2 regions of the Streptomyces sp. NBC_00209 genome follow, and region 2 is predicted to be linked to the other one. Evidence: riboswitches for the same ligand, from Rfam matches in the RefSeq annotation. Region 2 holds a riboswitch; the other holds the start of a gene.

Region 1 (10,914 bases), 2.2 Mb from region 2:
TTCAAATCCTCACAGGAAAAATCTCGTCACACACGGCACTTCTTTACCCACACCCCACGGCGTGTAGCGGCGACTTGACGGTCCGTTCCCTGATCTCGGGCGAACTCCCCACAAGGAGCGCTAAACCCGCGAAAGCCGCTTCAGGAGCAAGGCGGACGCAACGGGCCGGGCCCCCGCCTTCGCCACACCGTCGGCCACCTCGCGGTCGGTGGAGACCACCACCACCGGCCGGCCCGGCGGCTCCGCGCGCGCCAGTTGACGGATCAGCTCGTCGGCGGTGACCCCCGGCTTGCTGAACAGCACCCGCACCCCGCGCGGTGGCGCCAGCAGCACCGGGGCGGCCAGCTCCGCCCCGTCGAACACACACGTCATCTCCGCGCCCGTGCGCGCCGCGAGGACCGAGAGCCCGCCGAGCAGCCGCAGCCGCTGCTTCTCCAACGGCATCTGCGGATAACCCGTCTTGGTGACGTTGTAGCCGTCCACGATCAGATGGGCCTGCGGCAGCGCCAGGAGCTGGTCCAGCAGCGCCGGGTCGGTCTCCGAAAGGGCCCTGGCCGCGATGTCCTTGGGCGACATCCGGCCGGGCTCCACCGCGTCCACACTGTCCGCCGGCCGGATCGAGGAGGGCGGCAGCGCCAGTTCGCGCCGCAGCCCGCCTGCCGCTTCGAGCACCGTGTCCAGCAGCAGCCGCAGCCGCATGTCCTCGACCGAGCGCCCCTCCCGGGCCGCCCTGCGACTCGCCTCGACGGACGCCTCGGCCTCCCCGAGCCTCGCCCTCAGCCGCCGGGTCTCGCTCTCGGCGGCGGACACCTGGGCGGCCGCCTCGGCGCGTACGGCCTCGGTCTCGGCCCGGCCCCGGCGCAGCGCCGCCTCACCGCGCTTGACCTCGCTGACCGCGCTGCGCAGTTTGCGCTGGAGGGAGTCCGTCTCCTTGCGGGCGGCGTCCAGTTCGGCGCGGAGCCGTTCCGTCTCGCTCTTCGTGTGGGCCCGGGCCTCGGCCAGCTCCTCGCGCAGCCGCGCCACTTCGCGCCGGCTCTCCTCGCCGACCCGCTCGGCGTCCGCGCGCTGGACCTCCTCGCCGGCCGCCGCGACCAGCTTCACCCAGCCGTCCGGACGCAGCACATACGCCGCAGCCGCCACGTCCACCGGGTCGGCGGCGGCGGGCGGAGCCCCGGACTCCAGGGCGCCCGCCAGCTCCGGCTGGGCCTCCCGGAGCCGCTCACCGATCCGGCGGCGGAACCGTTCGTCGTTCGCCACGGCAGCGGCCATGGCGTTCCCGGCGAACTTGGCGCGCCGCGACGCCGTGAAGCGGGCGTACTGCCTCAGCTGGGCGGGCAGTTCGGCGACCGTGAGACCGCCGAACGCGTCGGATACCAGCGCGACGACCCGGCGCCGTACCCCTTCGGGCAGCGGGCGGTCGAGCGCCTCCACGGCGTCGTCGGCCCCGTCGGCCGACGCGGCGCCGCCCTCGGGCTGCTCCACCATCCGTCACCCCATTGTGTTGTCTCCGCACGGCCCCGTCAGGAGTCGGCACCCGGCCTGTCGACAAGCTCGATCTGGTCCACCGCGTTGCACCAACGACAACGGACCGACTCGATGGTCTCACTGACCACCTCGCGTTCCTCGACGCTCGACTCACCGGCCAGGTCGAGGTGCACGTACTCCACGACCTTCGAGGACCGCGTCACGTCGAAGCGCGTGAGGTTCCCGCAGAGCGTGCAGCGCCAACGGGTCGTGTCGGTCGGCTGGGGAACGGTCGTCATCGTGCGTCCTCTTTCGTCGAGCCGTGAGCTGCCGGACAAGGATCTCGCGGTGCGCCGTCGAACTGCGGATGCCCACCCGTCAGCCTACGGCCTCGGCGCTTCCCGCCGGCACGGCGAGGCGGTCTGTCCCGTTCGCTCCGTTTGCGCCATGCTCTGTCCATGATCGATCGGCGGGCCGCGGCGGGCAGGCTCCTGCGCGCGGCGACTTCGGGCGGGCCACCGGTGACGTACGCCCTCATCGCCCTGTGCTGCGCGGTCTTCGTGATCAGCCCGCTCTCCGGCTTCGTCCCGGTGCGCGGCGGGGCCGACGCGCTGCTCGCCGCGCAGGCGGGCTACTTCGAGCGGTGGGGCGTGATCCCGAGCGAGCTGTGGGACGGCTCGGCGCACGCCCTGATCACCCCGTTCACCGCGCTGTTCGTGCACGGCAGCTGGCTGCACCTGCTGGGCAACGTGCTGTTCCTGTACGTGTTCGGCGCGATGGCCGAGGAACGCATGGGCCACACCGAGTTCGCCCTGTTCTACCTGGGCTGCGGCTATCTGGCGCTGCTCGCGTACGCCGCCGCGCACGCCACGTCCGACCAGACGCTCGTCGGCGCGTCGGGGGCGATCTCGGCGGTGCTCGGCGCCTTCCTCTACCTCTTCCCCCGGGCCCGGGTGACCAGCGTCTTCCCGTTCCTGCTGTTCCTGCCGCTGCGCTTCCCCGCGTGGGTGGTGCTGATCTTCTGGTTCGTGCTCCAGTGGCTGGCCGCCGAGGGCGCGGGAAGCGGCCCGGGGGTGGCGTACCTGGCCCACGTCGTCGGCTTCGCCACCGGGTTCCTCTACGCCTGGGGCCGCTACAGGCGCGACACCGGAGGCCCTAGAGTGAAGTCTTCAGCCACGGCCACCGAGGGAGAAACACAGCCGTGATCACCGCGATCGTGCTCATCAAAACCAGCGTGGACCGGATTCCCGAGATCGCCGAGGCCATCGCCGCGCTGGACAGCGTCAGCGAGGTCTTCTCGGTCACCGGCACCTACGACCTGATCGCCATGGTCCGGGTGGCCAAGCACGACGACCTGGCCGAGGTCATCCCCGGCCGGATCAGCAAGATCCAGGGTGTCGAGGCGACCGACACCCACGTGGCCTTCCGCACGTACTCGCAGCACGACCTGGAGGCCGCGTTCTCCATCGGCCTGGACGCGTAGGCGGCCCGCGCCGCCCGGCCCTCAGACCTGGGCGGCGCCCCGGTCCGGCACGCAACGGCCGTCCTCGGTGCGGTACTTCCAGCGTGCCCCGTCGCTCACCAGCTCCCGGACCGCGCGCAGGAAGCGCTCGACGTGCTCGTCCGGGGTCCCGGCGCCGAAGCTGACCCGGATCGCGTTCAGAGACCGCTCGCCCGGCTCCGCCTCCGGCGCACCGCACTCCCCCGCCTCGCCCGGGTCGCTGCCGAGCAGGGTGCGCACGAGCGGGTGGGCGCAGAAGAGGCCGTCGCGCACCCCGATGCCGTACTCGGCGGAGAGGGCGGCGGCGAAGTGCGAGCTGTTCCAGCCCTCCACCACGAACGAGATCACGCCGACCCGCGGTGCGTCGTCGCCGAACAGCGAGAGCACCTTCACCTCGGGGACCCCGGCGAGCCCCGTCAGCACCTCGCCGACGAGGTGCTGCTCGCGGGCGACCAGCCGGTCGAATCCGGCCTCGGTGAGCGCCTTGCAGGCGGAGGCGATGGAGTAGACGCCGATGACGTTGGGCGAGCCGGCCTCGTGGCGGGCGGCTGTGGTGTGCCACTCGACGTCCACGCCGCCGTCCGTACGCCGGGCCACCGTGCGGGAGGCGCCGCCGCCGGCCAGGTACGGCTCGGCGTCGCGCAGCCAGTCGGCCCGGCCGGCCAGGACGCCCGAGCCGAACGGGGCGTACAGCTTGTGCCCGGAGAAGGCGACCCAGTCCACGTCCAGCTCGGCGATGTCCACGGGGTGGTGCGGGGCGAGCTGGGCGGCGTCCAGGACGATCCGGGCGCCGTGGGAGTGCGCGGCGGCGGCCAGCTCCCGTACGGGCCACAGCTCGCCGGTGACGTTGGAGGCGCCGGTGACGCAGACCAGCGCGGGGCCGTGGGGCTCACGCTCGGCGAGGGCCCGCTCCAGGGTGGCGACGGCCTGGGCGGGGGTGCGCGGGGCATTCAGGTAGGTGACGCGGGCGTCGCGCCAGGGCAGCAGCGAGGCGTGGTGCTCGGTCTCGAAGACGAAGACCTGGCAGTCGGCGGGCAGCGCGGCGGCCAGCAGGTTCAGCGAGTCCGTGGTGGACCGGGTGAAGACCACCTGGTCCTCGGGGCGGCAGCCCAGGAACTCCGCCACGGTGGCCCGGCTCGACTCGAAGAGGTCCGTGGAGAGCTGCGAGAGGTACCCGGCGCCCCGGTGCACGCTGCCGTAGTACGGGGCGTACGCGGCCACGTCGTCCCAGACCCGCTTCAGCGCCGGGGCGCTCGCCGCGTAGTCCAGCGCGGCGTAGCCGACCTCTCCACCGGTGACCAGCGGGACGCGGACGTCCTCGCCCAGAACCGGCAGCGGGGCACAAAGCGACTGGTCGGCGGCAGCGGTGAAGACAGACATGGCGAACTCCCGTAACAGGCAGGCGAATTCCGCGTGCCGGCACAGACGCGGCAGCACGGAGTGAAGAGAAGGGGGTGTGCGGAGAAGGGCCTCGGGCCCTAACGCATTCGCTTGCTCACAAGAGGCTCCCTGAGGACCAAGGACCCCACGGGTGGACGTCTGCGACGTCGAGGGGTCCGCGCTTGCCGCAGACCTCGCTGCCTGCGGCCTGGTCTTCACCCGGGGCACCCCGCCACGGACGGAGGGTTGCCGGACAGCGGGCCGGGGCCGTAGTCGCTGTCACTCATGACCTGCGCAGCATCTTGCCATACGTACGGGAACGCGCAAGGCGCAGTCCGCGATCCGGACTGCGCCCTGCCGCACATCGATGCGCTCACGCGTTGCTGGCGACGACCCATCTCTCCAGCGCCCGCCCGGCCGCACCCGAGTCGATCGACTCGGCGGCCTTCGCCATACCGGCCCGGATCTGCTCGGTGAGCGGCCCCTCGCCCGGGTCCAGCGCGACCAGCGCCGCCGCCGAGTTGAGCAGCACCGCGTCCCGTACCGGACCGGTCTCCCCGGCTAGCAGCCGGCGCGCCACATCCGCGTTGTACGAGGCGTCGGCGCCACGCAGCGCCTCCACCGGGACCAGCTCGACGCCCACGTGGCGCGGGTCGAAGGTCTCCTCGCGGACCACGCCGTCCCGGGCCACCCAGACCCGCGAGGTCGCCGTGGTGGTCAGCTCGTCCAGGCCGTCGTCGCCCCGGAAGACCAGGGCGGAGTTGCCGCGCTCGGCGAGGACGCCCGCGACGATGGGGGCCATGCGCAGATCGGCCACCCCGATCGCCTGGGAGCGCACCTTGGCCGGGTTGGTGAGCGGGCCCAGGATGTTGAACGTGGTCGGCGCGCCCAGCTCCGCACGCGCCTTGGCCGCGTGGCGCAGGGCGGGGTGGAACTTCACCGCGAAGCAGAAGGTGATGCCCGCCTCCTCGGCCACCTCCACGACGCGGCGGGGAGCCAGCTCCAGGTTGACGCCGAGCTTCCCGAGCACGTCCGACGAGCCGCTGGCCGACGAGGAGGCGCGGCTGCCGTGCTTGACGACCTTCGCGCCGGTGCCGGCCACGACGATCGCGGACATCGTGGAGATGTTGACGGTCTTCGCCATGTCGCCGCCGGTGCCGACGATGTCGACGGTGCGGCCGGGCACCTCGATGGTCGTGGCGTGCTCGTACATCGCGCGGACCAGGCCGGAGACCTCGGTGACCGTCTCGCCCTTGGCACGCAGGGCGACCGCGAATCCGGCGATCTGCACGTCGGTCGCCTCGCCGCTCATGATGCGGTCCATGGCCCAGGCGGTGGCGTCGGAACCCAGGTCCTCGCCGCGCAGCAGGGGGGTCAGCACGCCGGGCCAGGAGAAGGCCGCCACGCTGTCGCCGCCGTCCGGGGTCACAACGTTCATGGTCCGCTCCTGGGGTCCACAGCCGATAAGGGGTCGGCTCCACCCTATCGAGCCCCGGGGACGGCAAAGAGCCCCGTCCATCGAATGGACGGGGCTCTCGCCGTGGCGTTCAGAACGGGTGATCAGTGGTGGCCGTGGCCGCTGGTGATCTCCTTGTACTCCTCGGCGGTGGGCTTGGCGATCTGGCTGTCCTCGCCGTACAGGCTCTTGCTGAGCCGCGCCCGGACCTTGGTGATCCTGGAGACCTTGCGCTCCACACCGTTCTCGTCGACCGTCGGGCCGATTTCGAGCGGCTGGTACTGCTCGTGCGCGGTGAGCGCGTATCGCGCCTCCGGCGAGAGCGGCTCGTGGACCTCCACGAACTCACCGTGCGGCAGGCGCTTGATGAGCCCGGACTCGCGGCCGTGCAGCACCTTCTCCTTGTCGCGGCGCTGAAGGCCGAGGCAGATCCGCCGGGTCGCGACGAACGCGATGACCGGGCCGACGAAGAAGGCGATACGGACGAACCAGCTGATCGAGTTGAGCGAGAGGCTGAAGTGCGTCGCCCAGATGTCGTTGCCGCCGCCGATCAGCATGACGAAGTAGATCGTCACCCAGGCGACACCGAGGGCCGTCCGGGTCGGCGCGTTGCGCGGCTTGTCCAGGATGTGGTGCTCGCGCTTGTCCCCGGTGATCCAGGACTCGATGAACGGCCACATGGCCAGCGCACCGAGCACCACACCGAACAGGACGAGCGGGATGAAGACACCCAGGACCAGCGTGTGGCCCCAGAGGTTGATCTCCCAGCCAGGCATCACACGGACGAAGCCCTCGGCGAAGCCCATGTACCAGTCCGGCTGGGCGCCCGTGGACACCTGGTCGGGACGGTACGGGCCGATGGCCCAGATCGGGTTGATCGAGGCGATCGCCGCGATGATCGCGATGAAGCCGAAGACGAGGAAGAAGAACCCGCCGGCCTTCGCCATGTACACCGGCAGCAGGGGCATGCCGACGACGTTCTTGTTCGTCTTGCCGGGACCCGCGAACTGGGTGTGCTTGTGGTAGAAGACCAGGATCAGGTGGCCGACCACGAGCCCGAGCATGATGCCCGGCAGCAGCAGGATGTGGATCGAGTAGAACCTCGCGATGATGTCGCCGCCGGGGAACTCCCCGCCGAACAGGAACATCGACAGGTACGTACCCACGACCGGTGTCGCCAGGATCGCGCCCTGGGTGAAGCGGACACCCGTACCGGAGAGCAGGTCGTCCGGCAGCGAGTAACCGGTGAACCCGGTGAACATGCCGAGGACGAACAGCAGGAAGCCGAACAGCCAGTTGATCTCGCGCGGCTTGCGGTACGCGCCGGTGAAGAAGACGCGCATCATGTGCACGAACATGCCGGCCAGGAAGATGACCGCGGCCCAGTGGTGGATCTGCCGGACCAGCAGACCACCGCGGACGTCGAAGCTGATGTTCAGCGTCGAGGCGTACGCCTCCGACATCCGGATGCCCTGCATGGGCTCGTACGGGCCGTGGTACACGACCTCGTTCATGCTCGGGTGGAAGAACAGCGTCAGGTACACACCCGTGAGGATGATGATGATGAAGCTGTAGAGGCAGATCTCACCGAGCATGAAGGACCAGTGGTCCGGGAAGATCTTGCGCATGTTGGACTTGGCGAGGGAGTAGATCCCCAGCCGGCCGTCGGCCCAGTCGGCCACCCGCTCACCGGCGGGTGCCTTGCGGTTGCCCGGCGCTGCGGCGCCGGGAGTGTTCGTCGCAGTACTCATCCGCGCTCCCAGAATGCAGGACCGACGGGCTCTTCGAAGTCACCGAGCGCCTGGAGGTTGCCCTCGCTGTTCACGCCGATCCGCAGCTGCGGGAGGGCGTGGCCGGCCGGACCGAAGATGACGCGGGCGCCGTCGGAGAGGTCGAAGGTGGACTGGTGGCACGGGCAGAGCACGTGGTGCGTCTGCTGCTCGTACAGGCTGATCGGGCAGCCGACGTGCGTGCAGATCTTCGAGAAGGCCACGATGCCCTCGTGCGCCCACTCGCGCTCGCGCTTGTCCTTGATGTCGTCCGGCTCGATGCGGATGATCATCAGGGCGGCCTTGGCGATCTGCGTCTGGAAGTCCTCGTCGTGCTCCTCCAGGCCCTCGGGCATGGCGAAGGTCAGCGAACCGACGACCACGTCCTCGGGACGCAGCGGCTCCATCGTGTTCATGTTGACGAGCTGCTTGCCCTCGGCCCACAGGGTCTTGCGGAGCTTCTTCTCCGGCAGCGGACCCAGGTCGCGCAGCAGCATCACGCCGGAGAGCGGCACCAGGGCCAGCGCGCCGAACATGGTGTTGCGGATCAGCTTGCGCCGGCCGAGCGCGGACTCCCGGGCGCCGTCCGCGAAGTCGGACAGCACCTTCGCCTTGACCTCGGGCGTCGCCTCGATGGCGTGCCGGTCGTCGGCGACCTCGACGTCGGACATCAGGGTGCGCGCCCAGTGGACGGCGCCCGCGCCGATCAGGAAGAGCGCCAGGCCCAGGGTCAGACCCAGGGAGAAGTTGAGCGCGCTGACATGACCGAACGGGAAGATGAAGACGATCTTGTCGACCGGGAAGATGACGTAGGAGGCGATGAAGCCCACCGTCGCCAGCATGGACAACAGGAACATGGTCGCGACGGTGCGCTCGGAGCGCTTCGCGGCCCGCTCGTCGATGTCCTGGATGCGCGGCCTGTGGGCCGGCAGCCCCGGGTCGGCGAACGGCTCGTCGTGCGCCTTGTCCACCGCGTCGTGCGCGGCGCCCTGCGCGTCGGGCAGGTTCTCTTCTGGAATCTCTTGGCTACTCATGACTTCTTGGCCTTAGCGGTGTGGGCCGCGACCCAAATGGCAACTGCGATCAGACCGCCCAGACCGAAGATCCAGCCGAACAGGCCCTCGCTGACCGGACCCAGGCCACCGAGTGCGAGGCCGCCGGGGGACTCGGCTTCGGAGCCGTTCACGGTCTTGACGTAGGCGATGATGTCCCGCTTCTGCTGCTCGGGCATGGTCGAGTCCGGGAAGGACGGCATGCTCTGCGGGCCGGTCAGCATGGCCTCGTAGATGTGCTTCGGGTCCACGCCGTCCAGGTCCGGCGCGTACTTGCCATTCGTCAGTGCGCCACCCTTGCCGGTGAAGTTGTGGCACTGCGCGCAGTTGGTACGGAACAGGTCGCCACCCTTGGCGATGTCCGCACCCTCAGGGCTGACCTGGCTCTTGGTCGGGACGACCGGACCGGCGCCGAGCGACGCGACGTAGGCCGCGAGCTGGTCGATCTCGGCCTGGCTGTAGATGACCTTCTTCTTCGGTACCTGGGCGCCCGGCTGCTGCGCGGGCATACGGCCCGTACCGACCTGGAAGTCCACGGCGGCGGAGCCCACGCCGACAAGCTGCGGCCCGTCGGAGGTGCCCTGACCGCCGGTTCCGTGGCAGCTGGCGCAACCGACGGAGTACAGCTTCTTGCCCTCGTCGATGGCGAGGGACTGGGCGGTGTCGTCGGCCTGCGCCTTACTCGCGGGCGCGAACGCGGCGTACAGCCCCCCGGTGGCCGCCAGCGCGAGGAGTAGTACGACGACTGCCGCCAACGGATGGCGTCGTCGTGCGGAGAGCTTTTTCACGGATTACCCCGGTGTCAGGATCTTCTGCGTCGATGCTGGATGTGGTTCGGGCTCGGGCCCGGTTACTTGATCATGTAGATCGTGGCGAAGAGGCCGATCCACACGACATCGACGAAGTGCCAGTAATAGGACACGACGATGGCGGCGGTCGCCTGTTCATGGGTGAACCTCTTGGCCGCGTATGTCCTGCCCAGAACGAGCAGGAAGGCGATGAGACCGCCCGTCACATGCAGACCGTGGAAGCCGGTGGTCAGGTAGAACACCGAGCCGTACGGGTCGGAGGACAGCGAGAGGCCGTCCTTCTTCACCAGCTCGGTGTACTCGAAGACCTGGCCTCCGATGAAGATCGAACCCATCACGAAAGTGATCACGAACCAGGCACGGAGCTTCTTCACATCGCCCCGCTCCGCGGCGAAGACGCCGAGCTGGCAGGTGAGTGAGGAGAGCACCAGGATCGTGGTGTTCGTCGCCGAGAACGGGAAGTTCAGGGCGGACGCCATTTCCTTCCAGTGTTCCGGTCCGGTCACCGATCGCAGGGTGAAGTACATCGCGAAGAGGGCCGCGAAGAACATCAGCTCGGAACTCAACCAGATGATGGTTCCGACGCTGGTGAGGTTCGGCCGATTGACCGACGGGTGCGCGTGCCCGGTTTCTACTGTCGTTGCTGTCGCCACGACCGACATTATGTCGGTCGCTTATCCCGCCCTCACTCCGGGGGGTGCCGTTCGGTGTGTCAGAGGGGTGTGTCCTGCCCGAACGGCCCAGGGAAGGCCGGTGCGAACCGGTACTGACACGCTGTCGGGCGGAGTACGATCCGCGCATCGGACGGCTCTCGTTCCCCGGGGGCCCCGAGTGCCCCGAAGACACGGATGTCACGGAGGAACCATGCAGCCGACCGCCACGGTCCTGGTCTACAGCGACAACGCGCACACCCGTGAGCAGGTGAGGCTGGCAGCAGGGCGCAGGCCCGCGGCGGACGTACCGCCGGTGGAGTTCCTGGAGTGCGCCACCCTGCCCGCCGTCCTGGACGCCCTGGAGCACGGAGGCGTCGACGTCTGCGTGCTGGACGGCGAGACCGCTCCGGCGGGCGGCATGGGCGTCTGCCGGCAGATCAAGGACGAGATCTTCCGCTGCCCGCCGGTCCTGGTCCTCATCGGGCGCCCGCAGGACGCCTGGCTGGCCACCTGGAGCCGTGCGGACGCCGCGGTGACGCTGCCGGTGGAGCCGGTGGAGTTCGCGGACTCCCTGGCCGCCCTGCTGCGTACACGGCTGTCCGTGGGGGCCTGAGCCCCCACGGACGGTTCCCACGGTCAGACCTGGGGGCGCAGTCGCGCCGCGCTGACCTTGTCGACCTTCGGTGCGGTGGTGTCGTTGTTCAGCGCGCTGCCCTTCTGCCACTTGGCCCAGGACAGGTTCCAGTCGCCGTAGCCGTTGTCGAAGGGCGTCATCGTCTCGCCGTCGCTGCCGACGACGCTGACGATGTCGCCCTCGCGCACGGTGTTGA
Region 2 (10,914 bases):
AGCAGCTGCCGCATGGGTACGTCGCGCCAGCCCAGGTTCGCCGCGTAGACGGCGATCCCCTTCTCCGCGTCCACGATGCCGGGTACGGCGACACCGGCCGCGAGGGCGCTCTCGCCGAAGTGCTCCTCGCCGTATGCGCGCAGGTCGGCGGCGAAGGCGAGGATCGACTCCACGACGGCTTCGGGGCCGCGCTCTCTGCCGGTCGCGCGCCGTGCCTCGTGGAGCAGGGCGCCGTCGGCCCCGACCAGTGCGGCCTTCATTCCGGTGCCGCCCACATCGAGGGCGATGACGTGTTTCACGTGGAACAGTTTCGCCCGAGGGACCCCAAAAGGTCTAGTCCACTAGTGCTGTTTGTTGCGCATCCATACAAAATCCCGGTACCGGTTACGGGGAAGGACCCGGTTTGTCGAGAAGGCCGCCCGGGAAGGGCTCCGCGCCTGCCCGATCCCGGGTCCGTTCCCCGTTCGCGCAGGCCCTACTCCGGCAGGATCACGCTGCGCGAGAGGTTGCGCGGGTGGTCGGGGTCGTACCCCTTCGACTCGGCCAGGGCCACCGCGAGCCGCTGCGCGCGGATCAGGTCGGCCATCGGGTCCGCCGTCCCGTGCGCGACGAGCGTGCCGCCGACCGCCGCGACCTCGCCGGCCAGCCCCTCGGGCAGGGCGCCGAGGACCCAGGCCACCCGGTTCGGACCGGTGATCGCGATCGGGCCGTGGCGGTACTCCATCGCCGGGTACGACTCGGTCCAGGCGCCCGCCGCCTCGCGCATCTTCAGCCCGGCCTCCTGGGCGAGACCGTAGGTCCAGCCGCGCCCCAGGAACGTCCACTGCTCGGCCGCGACCACCGCCTCGGCCAGCGGCTCGGTCACCGCCAGCTCCGCGTCCACCGCCGCCTCGGCGACCGTCTTCACGCCCGCGGGAAGCGGACCGGCCGCCTCCAGGCCCGCCCGCAGGAAGGCGAGCGCGGTCGTCGCGAACCGGGTCTGGACCACTGATTCCTCGTCCGCCCAGTCCAGCACCGCGACCGCGTCGGCGGCCTCCATGACCGGGGTCCTCGGGTCGCCGGTCAGCGCGACGGTCGCGGTCTTCCCGCGCAGCTCGCGCAGGAGCGCCAGTACCTCGCTCGTCGTACCGGAGCGGGTGATCGCGACCACGCGGTCGTACGGCCGTCCCACCGGGAACTCCGAGGAGGCGTACGCGTCCGTCTCGCCCTGCCCGGCGGCCTCCCGCAGGGCCGCGTACGCGATGGCCATGAACCACGAGGTGCCGCATCCCGTGACGGCGACGCGCTCGCCCGGCTTCGGCAGCCCCTCGAACTCCGCGCCCGCCTGTGCGGCGCGCCGCCAGCAGCTGGGCTGGGTGGCAATCTCAGATGCGGTACGCGACATGCGGAGCGGCTCCTTGAGGCTGGGCGGGTCGGGCGACGGAACGGACCTGCAAGAGAACTGACGCACCTTCGATAGAAGGTCTGGACCAATAAGGCCCGTACGTCGAGACCTACTTAGCAGTCGCCGCGGCCCCCGTGCAATGCTGCTGCGTTGTGGAAGCGATACCTCCGTGGTGTAGACCTCTACGCCGGTGGCGGGGAAAATCGCAGCTCACCCGGAGTGCCCCGCGCGGACGTGGGAGCCGCGGGCGGTGTAATCGACGAGGACGGACTGAGCTGTGCAGCGGCGTTACTTGGGACTGACGGCGGCTGTCGCCGTGATGGGGATGACGGCGACGCTCTCGGGCTGTGGCACGAGCGGCGGCTCCGGCGACGTGACGCTGAAGCTGGTCGCGGCCGACTACGGCACGAGCGAGGCGAACAAGTCCGACAAGTACTGGGACGGCATCGCCCGCGGCTTCGAGGCGTCCCACCCCGGCATCAAGGTCGACGTGACCGTCCTGCCCTGGACCGACATCGACCGCGACGTCGCCAAGATGGTCAAGGACGGCGAGGCCCCCGACATCGCGCAGATCGGCGCCTACGCGGACTACGCGAAGGCCGGGAAGCTCTACTCCGCCGACGAGATGCTGAGCATCCCCACCCAGGCGAACTTCCTGCCGAAGCTGATCGACGCGGGGCAGGTCAACCGCATCCAGTACGGGCTGCCGTTCGTCGCCTCCACCCGGCTGCTCTTCTACAACAAGAAGCTCTTCTCGCAGGCCGGCCTCAACGCCCCGAAGACGTGGAGCGACATAGCCTCCGACGCCGCCGCGCTCAAGCAGCGCGGGGTGTCGTACCCCTTCGCGCTGCCGCTCGGCCCGGAGGAGTCCCAGGCCGAGACCCTGATGTGGATGCTCAGCGGGGGCGGCGCCTACACCGACGAGGTCGGCTCGTACGACATCGCCTCCGAGGAGAACGTCAAGACGTTCGACTGGCTGAAGTCGAACCTCGTGGACAAGGGGCTCGTCGGCCCGGTCGCCCCCGGCAAGCTGAACCGCGCGAAGGCGTTCGAGGAGTTCTCGAAGGGGAAGGTCGGCATGCTCAACGGCCACCCCACGCTGATGGAGGAGGCGCAGAAGCAGGGCGTCAGCGTCGGCATGGTCCCGCTGCCCGGCGAGCACGGTCCCACCGAGGGGTCGATAGGCGTCGCCGACTGGATCATGGGCTTCAAGCAGAACGATCACCGGGTCGAGGTCGGCAAGTTCTTCGACTACCTGTTCACCGACAAGAACGTGATCCAGTTCGCCGACATGTACGACCTGCTGCCGCCCACGAACAGCGCGTCGGCGGCGATGGAGGACGACGCCAAGTACAAGCCGCTGCACCAGTTCCTGGCGGCGCTGCCGGAGTCGGAGTTCTACCCGTTCGGCAAGACGTCCTGGGCGGCGGCGAGCGAGTCGATCAAGGAGAACATCGGCAAGGCGGTCGAGCCGGGATCCAGCCCGCAGAGCGTGCTGGAGCGGATATCGCGGGATGCGACGCACGCGGAGGCGGCGGAGTAACCTCCGCGTTCCGCGGGGGCGGGGCGCGCCATATATTGGCTGATATGACCGCCCACCCCCCGAACGGCCCTGCCGAGTCCGCGCCGCTGTCCGACCGCGATCGCGCGGTGCTTGCGGTGGAGCGGCAGTCGTGGGCGGGGGCGGGGGCGAAGGAGCGGGCGATCCGGGAGCGGTTGGGGTTGTCGCCGACGCGGTATTACCAGCTGCTGAATGCGTTGCTGGATGATCGGCGGGCGCTGGAGGAGGACCCGGTGACGGTGAATCGCCTTCGGCGGGTGCGGGACGCTCGGCGGGGGCGACGGTAACCGGGGGCTCTGCCCCGGACCCCGCGCCTCAAACGCCGGCGGGGCCGGATGGTGCGGCGGCCACTTCAAGCCCCTGCGGCGATTGAGCAGCGGGGGTGCGGGGGCAGCGCCCCCGATACGCTCACCGTATGGGCACCCCACAGACGACCGCAGGCCGTACCGGCCTCGACGCCATCCTCGCCAGGCCGGCCGAGGCCCTCGTCGCGCTCGACTTCGACGGGACGCTGGCGGACATCGTGCCGGACCCCGAGCAGGCGCGGGCGCACCCCGGAGCCGTGGCGGCGCTCGCCGCCCTCGCGCCGAAGGTCGCGTCCGTGGCCGTGATCACCGGGCGCCCCGCCGAGGTCGCCGTGCGGTATGCCGGGGTCGCCGGAGTCGAAGGGCTCGACCACCTCGTCGTGCTCGGGCACTACGGCGCCGAGCGCTGGGACGCCGTGACCGGGACCGTGCACGCCCCCGCCCCGCACCCCGGCGTCGCGGCCGTGCGCGCCGAACTCCCCGGCGTGCTGGCGGAGTCCGACCCGCGGGGCGAGACCTGGACCGAGGACAAGGGCCGCGCCCTCGCCGTGCACACCCGCCGCGCCGCCGACCCGCAGGCCGCGTTCGAGGCGCTGCGCGGGCCCCTCGGCGAGCTGGCCGCGCGCCACGGGCTGATCGTGGAACCGGGGCGCCTGGTCCTGGAGTTGCGCCCGCCGGGCATGGACAAGGGCGTCGCGCTCACCGAGTACGTGCGCGAGATCGGCGCGACGTCCGTGCTGTACGCGGGCGACGACCTGGGCGACCTCGCCGCGTACGCGGCGGTGGAGAAGCTGCGCGCGGACGAGGCGAATCCCGTCCCCGGGCTGCTCATCTGCAGCGGCAGCGCCGAGGTGCCGGAGCTCGCCGACCGCGCCGACCTGGCCCTGCCCGGACCCGGCGCGGTCGTGGCGTACCTGCGGGAACTCGCCGACCGCCTCGGCTAGGGCCTGTCCGGCGGATCTTCGCGGGCCCGCGACGCCTGGCACGCACTCTCGCCGCACGCCCGAATCATCCAAGTACATCCAGTACAAGGACGATCCGGGCGCACGCCGAGAGCACGCACCAGACGCCGCGGGCTGATCCACGAAGATCCGCCGGACAGGCCCTAGTCGCGCCGCAGCGCGTCCAGCTGGTCCAGGAACCACTGCTGCGGGGGCAGTGCGGTGGCCGCCTCGGCCAGCCGTTCCGTGCGGGCGGCCCGCACGTCGTCCGGGAGCGTCAGCGCCTCGTGCAGCGCGTCGGCCGTGGCCGAGACGTCGTACGGGTTGACCGTGAACGCGTGCTCGCCCAGCTCCTCGTACGCTCCGGCCTCCCGCGACAGGACCAGCGCGCAGCCCTCGTCGGAGACGACGGGGACCTCCTTGGCGACCAGGTTCATGCCGTCCCGGATCGGGTTGACGAGGGCGACGTCGGCCAGCCGGTACGCGGCGAGCGAGCGGGCGAAGTCGTCCTTCACGTGCAGGACGACCGGGGTCCAGCCGGCCGTGCCGTACGACTTGTTGATCGCGTCGGCGACCTGCTGGACCTCCGCGGTGTACTCCCGGTAGACCGCGAGGTCCTGGCGCGAGGGGTAGGCGAAGGCGACGTGCACGACGCGTTCGCGCCACTCGGGGCGTTCGTCCAGCAGGGTGCGGTAGGCGTGGAGGCCCCGGACGATGTTCTTGGACAGCTCCGTGCGGTCGACGCGGACGATGGTCTTCCGGTCGGGCCCGATCTGCTCGCGCAGGGCCGCCATCCGCTCGTCCACGTCCGCCTCGTGCGCCCGGCTCCGCAGGAAACCGGCGTCGGCGCCCAGGCCGTGGACGCCGATGCGCGTGCGGCCGGTGCCGCCCAGGATCTCCGTACAGCAGCTGATGAAGGCGTCCGCCCAGCGGCGGGTCAGGAAGGCGGCGCGGTCGGCGCCGAGGATGCCGCGCAGCAGCTGTTCGGCGATGTCGTCGGGGAGCAGCCGGAAGTAGTCGACGGGCGCCCACGGGGTGTGCGAGAAGTGGCCGATCCGCAGGTCGGGGCGGAGCTCGCGGAGCATGCCGGGGACCAGCGAGAGGTGGTAGTCCTGCACGAGGACGGCCGCGCCCTCGCCCGCCTCCTGGGCCAGCGCCTCGGCGAAGGCCCGGTTGTACGTCTCGAAGGAGGCCCACTGCCTGCGGAACTCCGCGTCGAATACGGGCTCGACGGGCGTCTGGTACAGCATGTGGTGGACGAACCACAGTACGGAGTTGGCGATGCCGTTGTACGCGTCGGCGTGCACCCCGGCGTCGATGTCGAGCATCCGGACGCCCGGTTCGCCGACCCCCCGGCGCACCGCCTCGCGGTCGCCGTCGCCGAGGGCGGCGCAGACCCACATCTTGTCGTCCACGGCGCTGAGGCCGGAGACGAGCCCGCCCCCGCCCCGTTTCGCTTCGAGGGTGCCGTCTACGCCCACGGCGTACGAGACGGGGCCGCGGTTGGACGCGACGAGGACCTGGGCAGCGGGCTGGGGGGCGTGCTCGGAGACCATGGCCGGAATCTAGCCCGAACCCGATCCGCCCAAACGTACGAAGCCGGACGGCGTGGGGTCGTGATCAGGCCGCGCGGCGTGCCACGTACTCCTCGATCTCGCACATGGGCGGCCTCTCCTGCGTGTCGACGGGGTACGTGCGGGGAACGAACCCGTCCGGTCCGCGTTCGTACTGGGTCAGCGAGGGGCGCACCAGATGGCCCCGGGAGAGCCGCACCTGCGCGGTGCGGTAGATCGCGGCGGCCATCCGGCCGAGCGCCTGGCCGTCCTGGTGGCGGTGGACGCGGACGCCGACGTCCACCTGGGCGAGGGCGTCGAGGCCCACGGTGTGCAGCGCGTCCACGAGCAGGCCGAGCTCGACCCCGTAACCGACCGGGAACGGCAGCCGCTCCAAAAGCGTACGGCGTACGGCATACTCGCCGCCGAGCGGCTGGACGAAGCCCGCGAGCAGCGGCCAGTGGAGGTTCAGCAGGGGGCGGGCCACCAGCTCGGTGACGCGGCCGCCCTGGCCGGCCAGCTCGCCGAGCGGCCGGTCGTACATCGCCTTGACGAACTGGACCTCGGGGTGGGCGAGCAGCGGGCCGACGATGCCGGAGACGAAGTCGGCCGAGAAGTCCTTCAGGTCCGCGTCGATGAAGCACAGGATGTCGCCGCTGGTCACCAGGAGCGACCGCCACAGCACCTCGCCCTTGCCGGGGACGGCGGGGAGGCGGGGCAGGATCGCGTCGCGGTGGACGACCCGGGCGCCCGCGCGGCGGGCGACCTCGGCGGTGGCGTCCGTGGAGCCCGAGTCGATCACGACCAGCTCGTCCACCAGCGGAACGCGCTCCATCAGCTCGCGCCGGATCGTCGCGACGATGTCGCCGACGGTCGCGGCCTCGTTGAGGGCCGGTAGAACGACGCTCACGCCCGTACCGTTCGCGGCGGCCCGCACACTCTCCGGCGGGTGGTCGGCGGCTGACCAGGAACGCCTGGTCAGCCAGCGTTCGACCTCTTCGAGCACGGTCGATACTCCCTGTTTGTGATCCATCTCGCGGTACGGACGGCTATCTCACCCGTCCGGTCCTTCGGTTACAGTCTTGAACAACGCGGACGTCCCTCGCATGTCGGGGTCGGTCCGCCGACAAACGCGCGGATCCATGATCCGTTGCCACAGCGCTCATCCAGAGGGACAGAGGGAACGGCCCGTTGAAGTCCCGGCAACCCTCCTGCCGACCGCGAGGTCAGGTGGGGAAGGTGCCAATTCCGTCTTGCGGCGAAAAGCGCCGTGAGGAAGATGAGGAGAAAGGGCCTCGCCATCATGGCTGTTGAAACCGTCGCAGTGAACACCGAATCTTCTGTGGACCTGGGTCCCGCCGCGGCTCTTTCCTGTCGCGAGTGCGGTGAACGGTTCGCACTCGGTCCCCTTTTCGCCTGTGCGTCCTGTTTCGGGCCGCTCGAAGTGGCGTACGACCTGCCGAGCGGCTCCTCCGACGAGCTGAAGAAGCGCATCGAGGCCGGCCCGAACAACATCTGGCGTTACGCGCCGCTGCTGCCGGTGCCCGCCGATGTGGCCGACAAGCCCAATCTCAACCCCGGCTTCACCAAGCTGGTCAAGGCCGACAACCTCGCCCGCGAGCTGGGTGTGACCGGCGGCCTGTACGTGAAGGACGACTCCGGCAACCCGACGCACTCCTTCAAGGACCGCGTCGTCGCCATCGCCGTCGAGGCGGCCCGTGCCTTCGGCTTCACCACGCTCTCCTGCTCCTCGACCGGCAACCTCGCCGGTGCGGTCGGCGCCGCCGCGTCGCGGGCGGGCCTGCGCTCCTGCGTGTTCATCCCGCACGACCTGGAGCAGGGCAAGGTCGTCATGGCCGCGGTGTACGGCGGTGAGCTGGTCGGCATCGAGGGCAACTACGACGACGTCAACCGCTTCTGCTCCGAGCTCATCGGCGATCCGCTGGGCGAGGGCTGGGGGTTCGTCAACGTCAACCTGCGTCCGTACTACGGCGAGGGTTCCAAGACGCTCGCGTACGAGATCTGCGAGCAGCTCGGCTGGCAGCTGCCCGACCAGATCGTCATCCCGATCGCGTCCGGCTCGCAGCTCACGAAGATCGACAAGGGCCTCCAGGAGCTGATCAAGCTCGGCCTGGTCGAGGACAGGCCGTACAAGATCTTCGGCGCCCAGGCCGAGGGCTGCTCCCCGGTCTCCACCGCCTTCAAGGCCGGTCACGACGTGGTCCGCCCGCAGAAGCCGAACACGATCGCCAAGTCCCTCGCGATCGGCAACCCGGCCGACGGCCCGTACGTCCTGGACATCGCCCGCCGCACCGGCGGTGCCATCGAGGACGTCAACGACGAGCAGGTCGTGGACGCGATCAAGCTGCTGGCCCGCACCGAGGGCATCTTCGCCGAGACGGCGGGCGGGGTGACGGTCGGCGTGACGAAGAAGCTGATCGACGCCGGCCTGCTCGACCCGGCACTCACCACCGTCGTCCTGAACACGGGTGACGGCCTCAAGACGCTGGACGCGGTGGCCGACACCTCGCAGGCGACCGCCACGATCCGCCCGAGCCTGGACGCCTTCCGCGCCGCCGGACTCGCCACCAGCTGACCACCCGAGACTTCAGGAAGGCACCGCCATGAGCGTCAAGGTCCGCATTCCCACCATCCTCCGCACCTACACCGGCGGCCAGGCCGAGGTTCCGGCCGAGGGCGCGACCCTCTCCGAGGTCATCGCCTCGCTGGAGAAGGACCACCCGGGCATCGCCGCCCGCGTGCTGGACGACCAGGGCAAGCTGCGCCGCTTCGTCAACGTGTACGTCAACGACGACGACGTGCGCTTTGAAGGCGGCCTCGACGCGGCGACCCCGGACGGTGCCGGCGTCTCGATCATCCCCGCAGTGGCCGGCGGCTGCTGAGCCCAAGGCTCCGTGGCGTCACCGTAATTGCCCCCTCCGCGCGAGAAGCGGAGGGGGCAATTCTGCATGGTTGAGCGGGGTAGAGTGTGGGAAGTCCCCTTCGCTGCCCGTGCCCCTCGCATATGAGAATGCGCCGCGCCACGATCAGAAGCAGCCAATGTGCCTGCGCCTCTTGCGCCTTAAGTCGCCTTTGCCGGGCCCGACTTGCCCCGGAAACTCATGAATTCCTCATATTCGGGCGATCGGTGCTGCGCAGAATTGTCGTCCGATTGACCTGTTGCACAGGGCAGTTGGGCAGATACATTCAGCCGCGGTCGACGCGCTTCGGCGCATACACGTTACAGGGGAGTTAGGCATGGCTCAGGGCACCGTCAAATGGTTCAACGCGGAGAAGGGGTACGGCTTCATCGCGGTCGACGGTGGTGCGGATGTATTCGTCCACTACAGCGCGATCCAGATGGACGGGTACCGCACCCTCGAAGAAGGTCAGCGGGTCGAGTTCGAGATCTCGCAGGGCCAGAAGGGGCCGCAGGCGGACATGGTCAAGCTCGCCGTCGGCTGAGCCCGGCACGGCACGTCGGCCGCGACGCCACGCACGTACGTACGAAGGGTCCGTACCTATAGGGGTACGGGCCCTTCGCGTTGCCCGGGTGCGTCCCGGGGCTGCCGGGGTTGTCCACACTCCGGCCGGGGGCGCTTGCACTCTCGGGGGTCGAGTGCTAATCATTGGGCTTAGCACTCTCCAGGTGAGAGTGACAGAATTTTGGACCGGGCCGGTGAGGCCCGCAGGCCAGGCGGGAAGGAACCGCAGGGCACGCAGGCCGTCCGTCGCGGGCGCCACTCGGTCCGGAGCAATCCACCCCTGTCCGGGAGGACCACTTCACATGGCCAAGATCATCGCGTTCGACGAGGAGGCCCGGCGCGGTCTCGAGCGCGGCATGAACCAGCTCGCCGACGCCGTCAAGGTCACCCTTGGCCCCAAGGGTCGCAACGTCGTCCTTGAGAAGAAGTGGGGCGCCCCCACGATCACCAACGATGGTGTGTCCATCGCCAAGGAGATCGAGCTGGAGGACCCGTACGAGAAGATCGGTGCGGAGCTGGTCAAGGAGGTCGCCAAGAAGACGGACGACGTCGCCGGCGACGGTACGACCACCGCCACCGTTCTCGCCCAGGCGCTCGTCCGCGAGGGTCTGCGCAACGTGGCCGCGGGTGCGAACCCGATGGCTCTCAAGCGGGGCATCGAGAAGGCCGTCGAGGCCGTCTCCGCCGCCCTCCTGGAGCAGGCCAAGGACGTGGAGACCAAGGAGCAGATCGCTTCGACCGCCTCCATCTCCGCCGCCGACACCCAGATCGGCGAGCTCATCGCCGAGGCCATGGACAAGGTCGGCAAGGAAGGCGTCATCACCGTCGAGGAGTCCCAGACCTTCGGTCTGGAGCTGGAGCTCACCGAGGGTATGCGCTTCGACAAGGGCTACATCTCGGCGTACTTCGCCACCGACATGGAGCGCATGGAGTCGTCCCTGGACGACCCGTACATCCTGATCGTCAACTCCAAGGTCAGCAACGTGAAGGACCTCCTTCCGCTGCTGGAGAAGGTCATGCAGTCGGGCAAGCCGCTGCTGATCATCGCCGAGGACGTCGAGGGCGAGGCCCTGTCGACCCTGGTCGTCAACAAGATCCGCGGCACCTTCAAGTCCGTCGCCGTCAAGGCCCCGGGCTTCGGCGACCGCCGCAAGGCCATGCTCGGTGACATCGCCATCCTCACGGGCGGCACCGTCATCTCCGAGGAGGTCGGCCTCAAGCTGGAGAACGCCGGTCTCGACCTGCTCGGCCGCGCCCGCAAGGTCGTCATCACCAAGGACGAGACGACGATCGTCGACGGCGCCGGTGACAGCGACCAGGTCCAGGGCCGCGTCAACCAGATCCGTGCCGAGATCGAGAACTCCGACTCGGACTACGACCGCGAGAAGCTCCAGGAGCGCCTGGCGAAGCTGGCCGGCGGCGTGGCCGTCATCAAGGCCGGTGCCGCCACCGAGGTCGAGCTCAAGGAGCGCAAGCACCGCATCGAGGACGCGGTGCGCAACGCCAAGGCCGCCGTCGAGGAGGGCATCGTCGCCGGTGGTGGCGTGGCTCTGCTCCAGGCTTCGGCCGTCTTCGAGAAGCTGGAGCTCTCGGGCGACGAGGCGACCGGCGCCAACGCCGTCAAGCTCGCGCTTGAGGCCCCGCTGAAGCAGATCGCCGTCAACGGTGGTCTTGAGGGCGGCGTC

The links. A riboswitch is a leader RNA that binds a small molecule or an ion and turns the genes downstream of it on or off. The one in region 2 is predicted to bind S-adenosylmethionine.
Region 1: it holds a riboswitch for S-adenosylmethionine, as region 2 does, so the genes downstream of both, OG867_RS24250 (aminotransferase class V-fold PLP-dependent enzyme) here and thrC (threonine synthase) in region 2, are expected to answer to the same signal.

What each region holds. Positions count from the first base shown of each region.
Region 1 is NZ_CP108121.1:5,336,130-5,347,043, reverse strand. Features, by position in the region: gene OG867_RS24270 (NYN domain-containing protein) at 121-1,482, opposite strand; gene OG867_RS24265 (hypothetical protein) at 1,521-1,763, opposite strand; gene OG867_RS24260 (rhomboid family intramembrane serine protease) at 1,923-2,669, shown strand; gene OG867_RS24255 (Lrp/AsnC family transcriptional regulator) at 2,666-2,947, shown strand; gene OG867_RS24250 (aminotransferase class V-fold PLP-dependent enzyme) at 2,969-4,345, opposite strand; SAM riboswitch class IV at 4,519-4,636, opposite strand; gene trpD (anthranilate phosphoribosyltransferase) at 4,719-5,783, opposite strand; gene OG867_RS24240 (ubiquinol-cytochrome c reductase cytochrome b subunit) at 5,906-7,552, opposite strand; gene OG867_RS24235 (Rieske 2Fe-2S domain-containing protein) at 7,549-8,604, opposite strand; gene OG867_RS24230 (c-type cytochrome) at 8,601-9,410, opposite strand; gene OG867_RS24225 (heme-copper oxidase subunit III) at 9,473-10,093, opposite strand; gene OG867_RS24220 (hypothetical protein) at 10,296-10,697, shown strand; gene OG867_RS24215 (Ig-like domain-containing protein) at 10,721-10,914, opposite strand, start outside.
Region 2 is NZ_CP108121.1:3,148,031-3,158,944, reverse strand. Features, by position in the region: gene OG867_RS14180 (ROK family protein) at 1-260, opposite strand, end outside; gene OG867_RS14175 (SIS domain-containing protein) at 476-1,384, opposite strand; gene OG867_RS14170 (extracellular solute-binding protein) at 1,704-2,927, shown strand; gene OG867_RS14165 (DUF3263 domain-containing protein) at 2,972-3,232, shown strand; gene otsB (trehalose-phosphatase) at 3,361-4,194, shown strand; gene OG867_RS14155 (trehalose-6-phosphate synthase) at 4,356-5,747, opposite strand; gene OG867_RS14150 (glucosyl-3-phosphoglycerate synthase) at 5,812-6,750, opposite strand; SAM riboswitch class I at 6,904-7,030, shown strand; gene thrC (threonine synthase) at 7,048-8,340, shown strand; gene OG867_RS14140 (MoaD/ThiS family protein) at 8,369-8,647, shown strand; gene OG867_RS14135 (cold-shock protein) at 9,003-9,209, shown strand; gene groL (chaperonin GroEL) at 9,532-10,914, shown strand, end outside.